Regions from separate parts of the Fusibacter sp. genome, predicted to be linked through region 2. Evidence: a T-box and tRNA genes for the amino acid it is inferred to sense, from the RefSeq annotation. Region 2 holds a T-box; the other holds one or more tRNA genes.
The links. The T-box of region 2 lies ahead of lysS (lysine--tRNA ligase). A T-box ahead of a tRNA ligase gene usually reads a tRNA of that ligase, here a tRNA-Lys.

Region 1 (7,611 bases), on a different contig from region 2:
TAAAAAATTACTATAAATTAAGTTAATTGGGGATGTCTACAGTTTCCATTTAAGTTTATGAAGACGATTTATTGCAGAGGTTTGTCGTTTTTCAGGTATAAGATCAATTGCTTTGTCACTAAGTTTAACTAGTGTTTGTGAATTTTCTGCAATTAACTTAGCCCATGTAGTATTGTGGAGTTCAATAATTTCAGGTGTAAGATATTTTTCTTCTAATAGATCAACAGCAATTGCTGAATTTAGAACTAACTGTTGGACTGTTTCTTCTGAAAAGTCAAATGCTTTTACTGCTTCACGAAGCTGATCTTCTTTAAATCTACTTGTGAGTAGATTCTCTAATTCAGGTCGCCACTGTCCATCAACGACTAGAATTACATCAATAAAATTATCAATGTGTTGTTGGTTTAGTTCTCGTAGTAAATCTAAAGCATATGTATTCATCATTTTATAAGCTCCATTTCAGCTTATGTAGTCTTTCAATTTTTGGAGTAAGATATTTCTTGTCTAAGTACTCATAAGCAACTGACGAATGTGTTACTAATTGTTCAATATGTTTTTCGGTAAATTGAAAACACCTCAATGCGTCCCTGAATCCTTCTTCAGTATACCGACTTTGGATTAGTTCTTGCAATTCAGGACACCAACGACCATCAATGTTCAGAATACATTGAATGAATTGGTCAATTTCTCGACTAATTGTATGTTTGGTTATGTTGTGTAATACATCGTACATATACTTATATATGCTTGAATTTTCACAGCTTCCATTTCAATTTGTGAATTTTTGTAGCTTGTTTACAAGGTTTTAATAGAAGATCATGAACAGCTGGATGTTCCTTAACCATGCGTACTTGGAAACTATCCCGAATAACTTCACCACTTTTACGTTTAGTAATAGCCCACATTTCAGCCCAGTTTTGTTCTTCATCAGGTTGAAAACGTTTTCGAATCATTTGTAATACTTGTTGTGCATTTGCCATTGAAAAGTTGCCCCCATTTCTGGGGGCAACTCCTTTTACTTACCAGCAACAATACTAAGCATATCAGTATGCATTAATTTAGTATCACTGTTGTGTAATCTACGAACTTTGCCTCGAGTTTTATGGTCAAGTTCATTCCATATCTTTTTATGTGCCTTTGAATCTCGGCGCATCTTACGTAACATTTTGCTTACTTTTGCATTCATGTTAAATTCTCGCAGAATATGTTGCATTCAACATTTTTGCATGTGTGATCCAAGACCAATTATCATTGACAATTTGATCATACTCTGTTGTGGATAGTGTAAATTCAGTGTCTTCACACATTTCCAACATCGTTATGTACTTGTCATATTCATCAGTCTTTAGCTGAGGCTCTTGAAAAGGAACTACAAAGCCATCCGTTGGATTTTCACTATGTTTAGCAAACTCAAGCAAACCCTCTAAATGTTTTGTGAGATCTTGGTAGTAAATCACAATTGCTTTGTTATAGTCAGTTTCGTGGACTTCACGATTGTGACGTAATGCATCAAGTAACTTTTCTTTTTTGACAGTTACACTTATGTCTGAATTTCGTAACATTATTTTTCTCCCATTAGTGATCGAACAATATTCAATAAAGCTAGGAACATATTAATGATATCCAAATACAAACCAACAGTTGCAGATATGTAATTGGTCTCATCACGATGTAAAATTGCACTAGTATCATATAAAATAAAGCCGCTCATTAACAACAGGATCACATAGGACATTAATAGGTGCAGCCAAGCAATTTGCATAAACAAGTTAGCAATCAAAATGATAATCACACCTAACAAAGCAGAGATTAAAAATCCACCCATAAAACTAAAATCTTTTCCTGTCTTGATGGCATATGCAGACAACCCAGCAAAAATTAAACCTGTACCTAATGTAGCAGTTCCAATAATGGCTGAACCGTTTGGAAGATCAATATATGCTTGAATAACAGGACCTAACGAAAATCCCATCAAACCTGTGAAGAGAAAGACAAGGTAAATTCCTGCTTGGGAATTTTGATATCTTGGAATAACAAATATCAACACAAAACCCAGCAACCAAGCAACAGTTGATGTGATTGGACCAATCTCCATTAATACACCCAACCCAGTCATTGCTGCACTGAAAAGTAAGGTTGCAGATAACAACATGTACGTTTGACGTAAAACATTATTCGCACTTTCCACTAAAGTATTCATTAATTTCTCCTTCGATTAAAAAGGATATTATCTAATGGAAGTTGTAAAGTATCAAAGGTGATACGTGACTAATTCCTCAATTGAAGAAATTATCTTTTGAGGATCACAAGCATAAAACCCTGCAGAATTTAAGTTATTCATTTCAATAACTTTATATCCATCTGGTGTTTCAGCAATATCAACAACAAATGCATCTGACGGTGATCTAACATTCATCTGTAGACCTTGAAAACATCCAATAACATGATTTACAAACTGAAAGATGTTTGCATCAAAGCACTCTTCATAATGAACTTGATTACCACGTTTGTACATACTACCTGTAACTGGAATACCTCTAACAACAAAGAAACGGTATTCAGCATAGATTTGTTTACATGAAGCAATTGCTATTTCTGTATTTTCGTGCAATGGTTGAAAATCAACTTCTTTTGTATGAGCTATAGAAAGAAACCAATCATGAAAATCATATTGGGACATTACAACACCTGTAAATGCTTTGTTGTCTTCTACAGGACGAACAAATAGATCCCCATCAAATTGAGATAGGTCAGGTAAACCATCTGAAAACTTACAAACAATAGATTCAGGATTTAAGATATTTTCTGGACCAAACCCAGCTTTCCATTTCTCATAGGTGAAGTTTTCATTCAAGAACGACCCAGGTGTCCAACCTTTTGCCTTAGCAATTCGGACTAGTGAAGTTGCTCCCATCACAACAATCTTTTGACTTGTATCGATTTCTGGCTCTGGAGTATCATCAACGTTTTGTGTCATTGAATCAAAGTCAGCAGGAAGAATGATATTTGTAAAAGGAACAGGTTTTACAGTTAGGTATTGACTACCTAGACGATCTAATGCATTGATGAATTTAACATATCCATCTTCATTATATAAGTTGTTTTGGATTATCCAGAGCATAATAGCACCTATTGAATTGGTAGGAGTAGAAGGATTCGAACCCTCGTCTCATCGGTTAAGAGCCGAGTATAATAGCCACTATACGATACTCCCAAATGTTTGGTGGAGGTACACGGAGTCGAACCGAGCGGTCGTGTTTGCAAGACACATCCTGCTATCCCTAGACTACCCCCAAATTTGGCTCCAGCGGTAGGATTCGAACCTACGATTGTCTTTCGACCACAGATTAACAGTCTGCTGCATTACCACTCTGCCACACTGGAATTGGCTCCGATGGAGGGACTCGAACCCCCAAACGTTCGGCTTAACAGGCCGACCCCAATACCAGGATGGGCTCATCGGAATTAAACTTTTGTGATTCCACTACCACCGTAGTCATCACGAACCTACGCTTGTGCCAGACCGAAAATAGAGTTGCAACTCATGGGTGTCTGGCCCGAGTGGAGCTAGAGGGACTCAAACCCTCGACCTCCTGCTTGCAAGGCAGGCGTTCTCTCAACTGAACTATAGCCCCAAATAATTTGGTACCCCCTGAAGGATTCGAACCCTCACCTCATCGGTTAAAAGCCGAGTGTGCTAAAACCATTAAACACCAAGGAGGCATTGGTGGAAGCGGTGGGAATCGAACCCACATTTTTCGGTTTAAAAGACCGCTACAAAGCCAATTTTTGTTACACTTCCATTGGCACTCATGGTAGGACTCGAACCTACTTTATCCAACCTTAGCCCTGCGCGCGTTAAAACAAGGCTGTACATGAGTATTGGTGGTGCTAGAGAGATTCGAACTCACTGTCAATTGCTTATGAGGCAATCTGCTCGCCAATTTGCATTTAGCACCAAAATTAGTAGGATCACTACATCCTACTAAGTCCATAGTCTCTTTATCGATACTCAAAAAGTTAGTCGCTTTTCTATTGTATCTCAGATGGAATTGGACAATACCAAAACTATAATCGAGTTATTTCACCTCTCTGAGCTCGACTATTCCATTTCATTTTTACTAGACCTCTTTGTTCTAGTCCTTTTGCAGCACGATATTCATTGTCACCTACAATTTGTAATACTCTTTGTCCTGAGAAGTTTAACTTCGTCAGTAATTTTTGTTCATGCTGATTCATTACATACCTCCTCAACATAATTGGAGCCTCAGGACAGAATCGAACTGTCTTCCTCGCATTACAAGTGCGAACATCATCCCTAAATGCTTCAGAGGCAAATTGGAGCTCCTACTCAGAATCGAACTGAGATTTCAACTATACCACAGTTGTGTAATAACCATTATACTATAAGAGCATAATTCTTTAAGGTTTCCTTTACGCATGTCTATGATCGCTTAGTCTAGGAATTACATCATAGCGTTACCTTAGAGCCTTGTGTCGGATTCGAACCAACTTTAACCTCTTTACGAAAGAGGGCATCACCAGCAATGTTTACAAGGCATATTTGTTACATCTCCGAGTCCAACGGTGCGTCTAGGGGCTGCCCCTTATAACAAATTTGGTGGCTCCAGAAAGAATCGAACTTTCGTATCCCGGTTATCGGCCGAGTGTTCTACCATTGAACTATAGAGCCATATTTGGCGGAACTAACGAGAGTTGAACTCGCATCTTCTTCATTGACAGTGAAGTGCTTTACCAATTAAGCTATAGCTCCAGAAACGAAAAAACCCAGTTTTGAAACTGGGTTTTTAAATCTTATCTTAATGTCTTCAGATCAAAACCCAGCCTGCAATCCTTTATCGGTCGCATTCGCCATATTATTAATATTTGTTTTGATTGTAGTCATTTTAAATAATCTCTCAAAAAGTTTCATAAGTTGAGTTAATCTTCTAACTATTTATATTAAAAGTCAACAGTTTTATAACTTGTTATTTTCGAAGGAGTTTTTTGACTTCTTCGATATCAACATCCAAATTATATCGTTCAGTAATGAATTTTGCAAATAGATCTACTCGATCTTTATCGCAATAATGTAATTGTACTCTATATGCCATCACTTCAGCAAATAGTTTATACTTTGGAATTAATGTGTACATTGCACCATGCAAACAAGCACCAATAATTAATCCATATCCAAACACAGTATCATCAAACATTTCAGGATTGAAAAAATGTAATCCTAAGCTAATTAACATACTAATTAGTAACCAGAAGTACCACTGCAAAACATGCGTCATTTCATGCTTTAACAATCCTACATCAAAACGATACTTTGGAAGTATTTTAATGAAACACATAAAAGCAACACCAGCAAATTTGTTAGGTACCTTTTCTGTGTATTTGATAATAGTAGGAAAAATTTTCTTGATGAATTCCATTTTCATAATCAACTCCTTGTAAAATGGTACCCCTGGAAGGATTCGGACCTTCATCTCCACCTTAGGAGGGTGGCGTTTTATCCACTAAACTACAAGGGTAATATATTTATTCTAAATGAACGTCAGAACACTGTTCTGCTTCTTCAACAAGCTGTTCAAAATTCACTTCAGCAATAAAATCCATCATTTCTTCATTTGGATCACTGTCTATTTGACCTATACTACTAGATCTCAACGTAATTTGCAACGAAGGAAATTTTGGTTTTGCTTGTACATTCAACTGTGCAATTGATTCACTATCACATTCTGGTTTTAGTGATATAGGTTTGAATGCAATGTAATTAACAAACAATAAAGCATGAAGGAGGCAACTAAGTATTAATGCTAATTTCATGGTAATGTGTCATCGTGATAATTGTGACTACTACCACCGCCCAGTACAAGGATAAGAACAACAAAAGCAAGTATACCAAAGAAAATAAGTTTAAACATGATTAAAAAACGATTTGGGAATCAAATAGGTAATTAAATTATTATCACTTACCACTATCGTTATAATGGTGAGTAAGATAATAACACCAACAATCCCAATAATTCCAGCAAACTCAAATTGCTGAGAGGAGGATAAGCTTTTCATGAATTGGTTAAATTTCTTCATCATTATTCCTCTCTTGTTCTTCAAGAATGAATACTTCTTCATGCAACATTGATACTTTATGAACAAGTTTTATAGCACGACTATGTCCCATATCTAAAACCGACAAATACTGAACGAGATCACCAACAACATGATAATCACCATTTTTCTCAAAAGTATTTTCAGCATGATCAAGAGCATTTACAGCATCTTCTAATCTATGACGAATAAATTCAAAATATTCGTTTATACCATCTTTAACACTACGATCAAGTAGTTCTTTTGCTGTTTCCAGATCGTGCATACCACCCTCCTATATAAATTGGTGGATGGTGTATATTGCAATCGCTCCTACGATTAACATAAATATACACCCTGATTTAAAATCATCACTCATTTTTCTGCTACCCTATTTACGACTGTTTGTTTGATTCCATTGAATTCTTCATGTTTCTTAACAGTCATTTTAACTGAGTAAGTTTGTCCTTCTGCAAATTCTGTTGCAGTATTAGCAAACCAAACCAAGATGTTATCCTTATCATCAACAAATCTATGTACTTCTATACGACCGTAATATCCTTGTGTAATCGTCTTTTTAAGAAGAGTTACAGTTCCTTCAATACGATCCTTTGGATTACCCAAATAAACAGAATTCAAACCAACTTTTGGTTTGCGTTTTTCCATTGCTTTTCTGTAGGTACGAACCATTGAAGTTGCAAAACCTGAAGTTTTGTGTGTTACATATCCAACATTAACAATATTTTGAATATTAATCAAGTAATCGTTATTGGGTTTATCTAAACCTTTAACCCAAGCAATTATTTCATCAGCTTCATCATATTCTTCACGAGTAAGGTCAGGAATGGAATTATTCTGGTGCATCACAATGTCAAGTATATAGGCAGAAGTAGGAGTAAGGTTTTCTTCAAAAGCAAGACCTTTACTGACATACTCATGATCCTTTAAGTAACGAATTGTATGACCAAGAAAATCTTCAATTAAGAAGTGGGGTGCTGTTCTTCCATATGCTCCAATAACACTATACTGTTTTGCAGTATTAAAAAATGTTTGGAGCATTGTATAGAAATTTGCTAAGAGATTAGGATTTTTGTGACCAGTAAAGTCCTGTAGACAAGTTTTACCAACTTGTTTATAAGTTCCATCATTGTGACGAACAACGAATGTGTTGTTTCGTTTTCTATAACGATGACAGTGATCACAATTAGCTGGATCAGCATGATTGTATTCAGAAGGAATATTCTCACCAGGAATTGTACGTAGAAGTGCAACTCCACCTTTATCGTGAGTTATTTGACCTGCTAAATGCCAACCATTTAATACAGGAGCTTGACCTGTAATATCAACTTCATGAAAAAGAACATTAAATGTTCCTTCCTGTTGAACATACGAACGAACCACCTTTAAATTAACAGGTGCACATCCTAACTTTTCAGCTTTTTTGTTCAACTTGGAAATACTTTTTTCAAGTGCTTCCATATTTTCATCAGGTATTTGAAAAATCATTGTTAAACTCCT
Region 2 (7,611 bases):
TTTCTCTTAACGTCTTATTGATAGGAATAACAATAATCGAAACAATAATCATGGAGAAAATAATGATAATGGTTGATATTATAACAACTTGTAAATAGATGGAACGTTGAATCGCAATCAAGTCATCCACATAAATACCAGTGCCGACAACCCATCCCCAAGGCTTGAATTCACTAACTAGGGAAATTTTAGGTTGCGGTTTATCAAATCCAGGTTTAGGCCATTGATATCTAACCACGCCCTCACCTTTTGCTTTTACAACCTTGACCATCTCTTGGAAAATGTACTTGCCGTCAGGGTCCTGTAACTGTGAGACATCGGTCTGGTTGAGCTCAGGTTTGATCGGATGCATGAGCATCATATGGTTCAAGTCATTTACCCAAAAATATTCAACTTCACTGTATCTAAGTTTTTCTATCGTTTTAAGCGACTCCTGCATCGCTTGTTCTTCCGTAATTACACCTGATTGTGCTAAATCATACTGCATCTGAATTTCAGATAATGGTAAATCAACTAAATCCATCAATTTTGCGATTGTACGCTCTTCGATGATGGCATTCGTTTTTGGAAGAATATAGAACAAGATCAATGATGTAAAAATCACAATGATTAATGCCGCCAACATGATAATCTTGTATTTGAGCTTCATATTTTTCAAGAACATATCATCGCCTCCTTTAATAGATAAATACCCAAATTTTGAACAATAATCACTAAAACCATAATTTGGTATTCATCTTATTAAATAAGGCTTAAATAGGCAAGGTGTCACATCATGAGAAGTTTAAGACACCCTCATTTGGCGCTCATCAACATAGGTTATTTTCTTGGGAACCAGTAATTGTCTTAGGCCTTTTTTGCCTACAACTTCCACTAATATTGCAATATTAGGACCCGATTTATTGCTAAGAACCATTTGATAAATGGATTCAAAGAAACGCTTTTGCATTTTTTTACGAGTTGCAGGCGAATCCGACTGTACAATTTCATAAATTTCAGTCATCAGGGCCTCATCGTCGCCTTCAAATGTCATAATCAAATTGATAAAGGCTTTAATCCATTTTTTCTCAGTAGGATTTAAAGAGGCGTAGTAAATGGCATTAAATTGTTGGTTGACACATATATTGCGTTCTTGGTGCCACCTTTGAATCCAGTAGGATGCCTTCTCACATTTAATGGTAAAGGTATCGGGATCCTGTGACATGGTTCTGCTGAACAATCTAAAGAGTACGCCTGAATTAAAATTGACCAGTGGCAATGTCGATGCAATCAAAGAAAATTTAGGTTCACGATCTAGTGTAGAGTTTTCTGCATTTGATAACATCATAATAACACTAAGTAGTTCGTCTTCTATCATTTGCTCTCTATATCTTTTGAGATGTCTTTCAAACTCTGTATAAAGTCTAATGACATCATCATCAAGGCCGATATCAAAGGCGTCTGTATTTTTGTATTTGGCAAAAAGATAGAGGATAATTTCTTTAGGATAGACCTTAAGAAGTTCATCTGGTGTTATAAGATGACCTGTGGAACTCGACATTTTGGCGTGATTGCCTTTCAATCCAATAAATTCATATGGAATATAGTGTGGTGGATTAAAGGCAAATACCTTATTTGAAATTGCAGAAGAAACTGTATAGCTCCCGTTTTCAGATGAGTGATCACGACCACCTGGTTCAAAAATAACCCCTTCTTTACGCCATCTCATAGGCCAATCGATCTTCCAATTGAGTTTGATTCGATTAAAGGATTCAAGTTCGGCAATTTCATGATGACCACATGCACAGTGATAGTCTAATGTGTCTTGCTTTTCATCATAAACAAGCCTTAAAATATCATCCTTTCCACAGTTTCTACAATATAGGCTCACAGGATAAAAGCGGTCTCTTGCCACTTCATTCCACTCCTGTGTTTTATATTGCATCTGTATATCATAAATTTCTCTTCTCTTTAAAAGGGCTTCTCTTATGTCCCCTGTATACCTACAATTTTGATATTCTCGGCTTTGATAAATAAACTCAGGATGGATATCGAAGGCTTTTAAAGTTGCTTCAAACTGTGCTTCAAAGTGGGCTGCATAGGATTCATGGCAACCATAAGGATCTGGCACTTCTGAATAAGGTTTTCCCAAATGCTCAGCAAAGGTCTCAGAAACACCACTAGGAACTTTTCTAAAGCGATCATAGTCATCCCACGAAAATATGAAACGCGTTTTCTTACCAAGGCTCTCAAGTGATTTCACCACGAAATAAGTGGTCAAGACCTCTCTAAAATTACCAATGTGTACATGTCCTGAAGGACTGATTCCAGATGCACAAACAAAAGTTTCTAAATTTGGATTTTCCTCAATCAATTGTAATGCTGTTTCCATGGCCCAATGCATAATAATACCTCCTATTTTGAATATTTTGTATATAGTTGTTGCTGAATTTTTTATTAAACAATACCCTTCTCATCTAAACGCTTTTCGCAAGTTGAAAATCCTTGCTCTAAGCTGGACGAGAACTAATGATAACCGACAACATTTGAGCCATCTCTCGATGTCTCAAAACAATTTTCGCTGACGCTGTTTGAGGCTGAACATTCCTCATCACAGCTTTTGGCTCAAATTTTGTTGTATACAATAAAAAAACTCCCGACCTCAAGACTTAAGTCTTGAGGACGAGAGTTAACTTCGTGGTACCACCTCAATTTATCGTATAAAAAAACGACCTTTTCAAGTACGGCATTATAAATGCAATATACTCTATCTCTATAACGGGAGCAACCGTTGTACCATCCCCTAGACCATCTAGGTTCAATACAAAGCTCTGAGGCTTTATTCACTAAATCAAATATTTCTCCTTCTCAGCAACCGGAGTTCTCTGTAAAACTTTAATTTAACTACTCTTCTCTTCACAGCTTTTAAAATATTAATTAAATGAATTATAACCAATGTCATAATATCCGTCAAGCCCTTTTTAAAAAAAAATGTATTTTTATGCGTATTAATTATTTTATACGATATCAGCAATCTGATACACAAGAACTTCTGCAAGAACAGATGTCGCCATATTGATTTGGACACCAATCTTACCTGCACTGAATGTGATCTCATCCAGCAAGACAATTGTCTCATCAATCACAGTGGTATATTGCTTTTTCATCCCAATTGGAGAGCATCCGCCCTTCATGTATCCCGATATCTTTAAGAGATCCTTTGATGGAATCATTTCAACATACTTTTCAGAGACCACTTGAGCAGCCTTTTTTAGATCCAAATTTTCGTTAACAGGGACCATGAATACATAGTTTTGACCACTTGCACCAATGGTGACCAGCGTCTTGAATACACTTTCATAGGGCTTATTTATTTTATCCGCAACTGCAATCCCATCTATAAACCCATCTTCAACCGTGTATGTAAATGTGGAAAAGGGAATGCCCTTTTGGGTGCACATTCTCGTTACATTTGTTTTAACCATCTTGTATACCTCTCACCTATTATAGTCAGTTTACCCTCTAATTCTCCTATTCATCCCTGGGTTCGAATGATATAATAATAATAAATTTTCTAGGAAACCACAACCATTGGAGGCAAAATGACAAAAAAAAACCTAAGATACCTTATGATCACCTTTTGCATATTGGGTCTTGCGACAATCGGCTTTTTTTATACGCAATATTCGCATTTTAGCGCAGAAACCATCGTATCACTTGATCTTCTTAATCAAACAGATGCCTTGGAGGATAGATTCAATTTTTCCAAAGACCATCCATTTAAAGCCTACGACCTATTATCTGAAATACAACCAATCACAACCAAAGCCAATTCACTGCATTACCTACAGATAAAAAATAAGTTCGGCAATCAATTAAAATTTGAAATACTTAACTTATCCGATGATGGTTTTGTATTAAAGGAAGCTGCTAACGAAAAATATTACCTCTTGCCCTACTCAGATCACTTGGCCAGTTCAAAATCCCTAAGCGCCTTTTATGAATCACAAATCTCATCAAAACTCTTTATCAACGATATGGCCTTGGAAAATAAAAAGACATTAGAATGGTCTTATCTATCTCATGATAATAAGTGGATTGAGATTGAAGATAGGATTGAAAACACTGGTTCAAATCCTGAAATTCGCATAGAAACACCAGATCAGACCCTAAAGTTTGCCTCAGAAAAAAAAGTGACATTAGGTGTCCTAAAAATCATTGACGTCAAAACTGAAGCGTTTGTATATGAAGGCATTATAGACACCAATAATTTATACCTGCCGACTTATGACGGCACATTCAGGTATGAACTTCAGCTCATTTATAAGGATGATGCACATTATAAGGGTGAAGTCAGTTCAAGCTTCATTGTCAGTTTGGACCTCCCTATTGACATCCAATTAACTTCAAATGAAATATCGATCGGGGGGTTTACGCATTTAAAAGTTTTTCATGCTGATGAAGATCAAATTCTCAAGATTAATAATTTACCATTTGATACCCATTTTACAACAAAGGACCATGTCAAAACAGCAGTACTATATGCAGACTATAGAACCAAAACAGGCCAATATCCTTTTGAAGTTTCCAGTGATGATGGCCTACAAACATGGCGCTTTAACTTAAAAATTAAGCCAAGAAATTTTCATATCCAGCAACTCACCATAGATGAAAAAGTAGCAAGCAGTACGAAAAACGATGTGGCAAACGAAGAGTTTGCCAGATTATACACACCATTAAGAGCCCACTCAAGCGACGAAGATTTGACAAGTGGCCCCTACACCATACCTGCTGTCGGTAGACTATCAACTGAATATGGTGAAACACGTCACGTGAACGGTGCAGCAACCTCCTACAGACACTCAGGGCTAGATATTGCAGCACCTAAAGGTACAAGTGTATTTGCCACAAATTCAGGAAAGGTCCTCTTTGCAGCACCCTTGATTTTAACGGGTAATACGATTTTAATAGACCATGGTCAGGGTTTCTTCAGTACTTATTTCCATTTGGATTCTCTAAATATAGGACCAGGACAAATGGTTGAAAATGGCGCTCTTATAGGGACAGTGGGTACCACAGGTTTTTCCACAGGACCACATCTTCACTTTATTATCTCCTACTACGAACACAACCTTGAGCCTGGCTATTTCCTTGTAAATGAGCCCATAACTTATGACAACTATAAAAATTTCCTAAAATAAATTTTTTCAAAAAAAAATAAATGCCATTGATTCACTTTAGTATACTCGCTAAAGCCTAATCAATGGCATTTTTACTGATTTGACTGAAAAAGTCCACATCCCACGTGTCTTGAATAAATAGGGTGCGCTCATTTTCAAGATTTACTTCTTCAATATCCAAATAATTGTTCTTGCCATTTAAATGAATGACTCTCACCCTTGGTCGACTTGGGTTGGCATGTCGAAAATGCGTGACAACACCCACTCTACCATCAGATAAAACAACACCAGAACCCGGTGGAAATATGCATATATTACTTGTTAAAGTACGGTATATCGCCGGATCAATTTTATAAACGGCATCGGTCATCAAGTGCTCCAAGGCTTTGTAAATGGGCATTTTCGATCGATAGACTCGATTGGTGGTCATGGCATCATACATATCACAAACCGTTACGATTTTAACGTATTCAGGGATTTCAATTCCCTTGAGTCCTAGCGGATAACCAGATCCATCAAGTTTTTCATGATGAAGTCGTATAATTTGCTTTGACAAAAACGGAATTTGAGAAACAGCTTCAGTGATTTCATATCCAAACTGGGCATGCTTCTCAACCTCAATTCGCTCTTCAAGGGTTAGTGAACTGGGTTTATTAATCAGACTTGGGCTCACCCTCATCTTGCCAATATCATGAAGTAATGCACCAAGTGCTATATGCTTGATATCTTCTTTTTTATAATTTAATGCTTTTGCTGTCAATATGGATAAAATCGCAACATTTACATTGTGTTTATAGGTGTACTCATCTGATTGCAATAAATCTACAACAGTATAGAGAATTTTGTCAGCTTGCTCCAGGGTTTCAATTAATAGCTCTAGTACCTCTTCAACCAATTTGACATTCTCATATGGAATAACCGCTTTTACCCCTAATTTTTCTTGGTTCATGATATCGTCAAACACCTTTTTGATGGTCGTTACAGATTTTTCCATCTTAGGCGCTGGAATAATCCCCTCTTGCTTAATATCCTTTTTAAGGGCATTGAGCACATAAACCACATCAACATTATGGCTCAGTAATTTGGAAAGGACATCGTTGTTGATGACCGTTCCTTTTTTTACAAGCATAGTGCCGTGTTTTGAATACACTGGTTCGATAATTTCATTTCCAAGAATGGAAGAACTTACATAGGTTGTCTGCATTATTCGCTCCAAAATAATTATTGTCTCATTTACAATATCCTGTAAAATATTGATATGTATAGCAATATATGTAGTATAATTACTCATTTTAAGTTCTTTTTAGGGGTATCCTATTATTATATCGGCACAAGTTAAATATTCTTTAGTAATTTGAGGCTTTTTTTTTGTAATATGCAAAAAAAAACACCCCCACTGAAAACAAAATTCAGTGGGCGATATGCTGCTTACTCAATCGTGAAAACTGCAATTTGAGGAATATTACCAAATCGATATCTCATTTTAGTATTACCAAGTCCTGTATTGACATATAAAAGTGATTTTCTCGGATTATCGATCTCATAATAGCCACTTTTATATACTTTAGAAAGTGGTGGTGTTACAAGCGGCCCTAAGAATGGCAGTTTTATCTGACCGCCATGGCTATGACCTGACAATATGAGGTCAAACGGAAGTGATGCTACTTCAGTATAGAGGTCTGGCTCATGTAAAATCAGAATATTATAATGGTTTTCGTCTATTAATGGTGTCACAAATCCAAAATCAGGTTTACCGAGCATGCCATCATCTATGCCATAAAAATCAAATGTTTTGCCACACTCTGCTTTATAAGATAACATTTCATTAACCAATACCAAAAATCCTGCTTCTGACATGAAGGTTTCATACATGGATCTTCCCCCACCACCAACATCATGGTTTCCAAAAATAGCAATTTTTAAGGCTTTGTCATCCAATTTTTTTAGAAGTTCAAGGGCTTCCTTTTTTAAGTCATAGTCACTGGGGTGATCGAAAAAATCACCTGTAAAAACAATGATATCAGGCGATTGTCCATTGATTTCATTTACGACTTTTTTTAATTGTTCAATATCGTAATAAGGGCCTAGCTGAGTATCCGAAAACTGTACGATTTTTAAACTGGTCGATTCTTCCTCTTCATCCAATGTTGTACTCATATTTATTGATTTATAGAAATCAAGGGTACGTTTTTCAATTCTAAATAAATGGGGCTCTAAAAATGTTGCATACAGAAAAATTATTAGGAGGATTAAAAAAATCGAGAGAACTCTCTTCATCTAACACTCCTTGTTTAAATAAGGTCTAATTGCCTCTAAAATTGCATGTTTAATGTCTTCTTTCACTAGACCATCATCTGTTAGGGCACTTTCATTTAAATCTACCCTTACTTTAGGACAAAGGTCAAAGGCTTCATACCAAGCCTCATAATTTCTTTGAAGGTCCTCTAGATAA

Region 1: it has a tRNA-Lys gene. The T-box ahead of lysS (lysine--tRNA ligase) is inferred to sense a tRNA for this amino acid. The anticodon was not compared.

What each region holds. Positions count from the first base shown of each region.
Region 1 is NZ_JBVBZF010000001.1:126,810-134,420, reverse strand. It holds gene AC220I_RS00790 (hypothetical protein) at 37-444, opposite strand; gene AC220I_RS00785 (hypothetical protein) at 756-980, opposite strand; gene AC220I_RS00780 (hypothetical protein) at 1,188-1,562, opposite strand; gene AC220I_RS00775 (Bax inhibitor-1 family protein) at 1,562-2,200, opposite strand; gene AC220I_RS00770 (ATP-grasp domain-containing protein) at 2,252-3,121, opposite strand; tRNA gene AC220I_RS00765 (tRNA-Lys) at 3,139-3,214, opposite strand; tRNA gene AC220I_RS00760 (tRNA-Ala) at 3,222-3,294, opposite strand; tRNA gene AC220I_RS00755 (tRNA-Asn) at 3,300-3,384, opposite strand; tRNA gene AC220I_RS00750 (tRNA-Asn) at 3,387-3,464, opposite strand; tRNA gene AC220I_RS00745 (tRNA-Ala) at 3,563-3,635, opposite strand; tRNA gene AC220I_RS00740 (tRNA-Lys) at 3,644-3,723, opposite strand; tRNA gene AC220I_RS00735 (tRNA-Lys) at 3,726-3,802, opposite strand; tRNA gene AC220I_RS00730 (tRNA-Ile) at 3,884-3,959, opposite strand; gene AC220I_RS00725 (hypothetical protein) at 4,069-4,239, opposite strand; tRNA gene AC220I_RS00720 (tRNA-Thr) at 4,261-4,335, opposite strand; tRNA gene AC220I_RS00715 (tRNA-Ile) at 4,620-4,693, opposite strand; tRNA gene AC220I_RS00710 (tRNA-Asp) at 4,699-4,774, opposite strand; gene AC220I_RS00705 (hypothetical protein) at 4,989-5,444, opposite strand; tRNA gene AC220I_RS00700 (tRNA-Arg) at 5,463-5,537, opposite strand; gene AC220I_RS00695 (hypothetical protein) at 5,545-5,832, opposite strand; gene AC220I_RS00690 (hypothetical protein) at 6,083-6,379, opposite strand; gene AC220I_RS00685 (hypothetical protein) at 6,469-7,599, opposite strand.
Region 2 is NZ_JBVBZF010000025.1:14,125-21,735, reverse strand. It holds partial or broken gene AC220I_RS06610 (cache domain-containing protein) at 1-664, opposite strand, end outside; gene lysS (lysine--tRNA ligase) at 785-2,383, opposite strand; T-box leader at 2,655-2,908, opposite strand; gene ybaK (Cys-tRNA(Pro) deacylase) at 2,997-3,464, opposite strand; gene AC220I_RS06595 (M23 family metallopeptidase) at 3,582-5,180, shown strand; gene AC220I_RS06590 (HD-GYP domain-containing protein) at 5,236-6,363, opposite strand; gene AC220I_RS06585 (metallophosphoesterase) at 6,588-7,316, opposite strand; gene AC220I_RS06580 (deoxynucleoside kinase) at 7,437-7,611, opposite strand, start outside.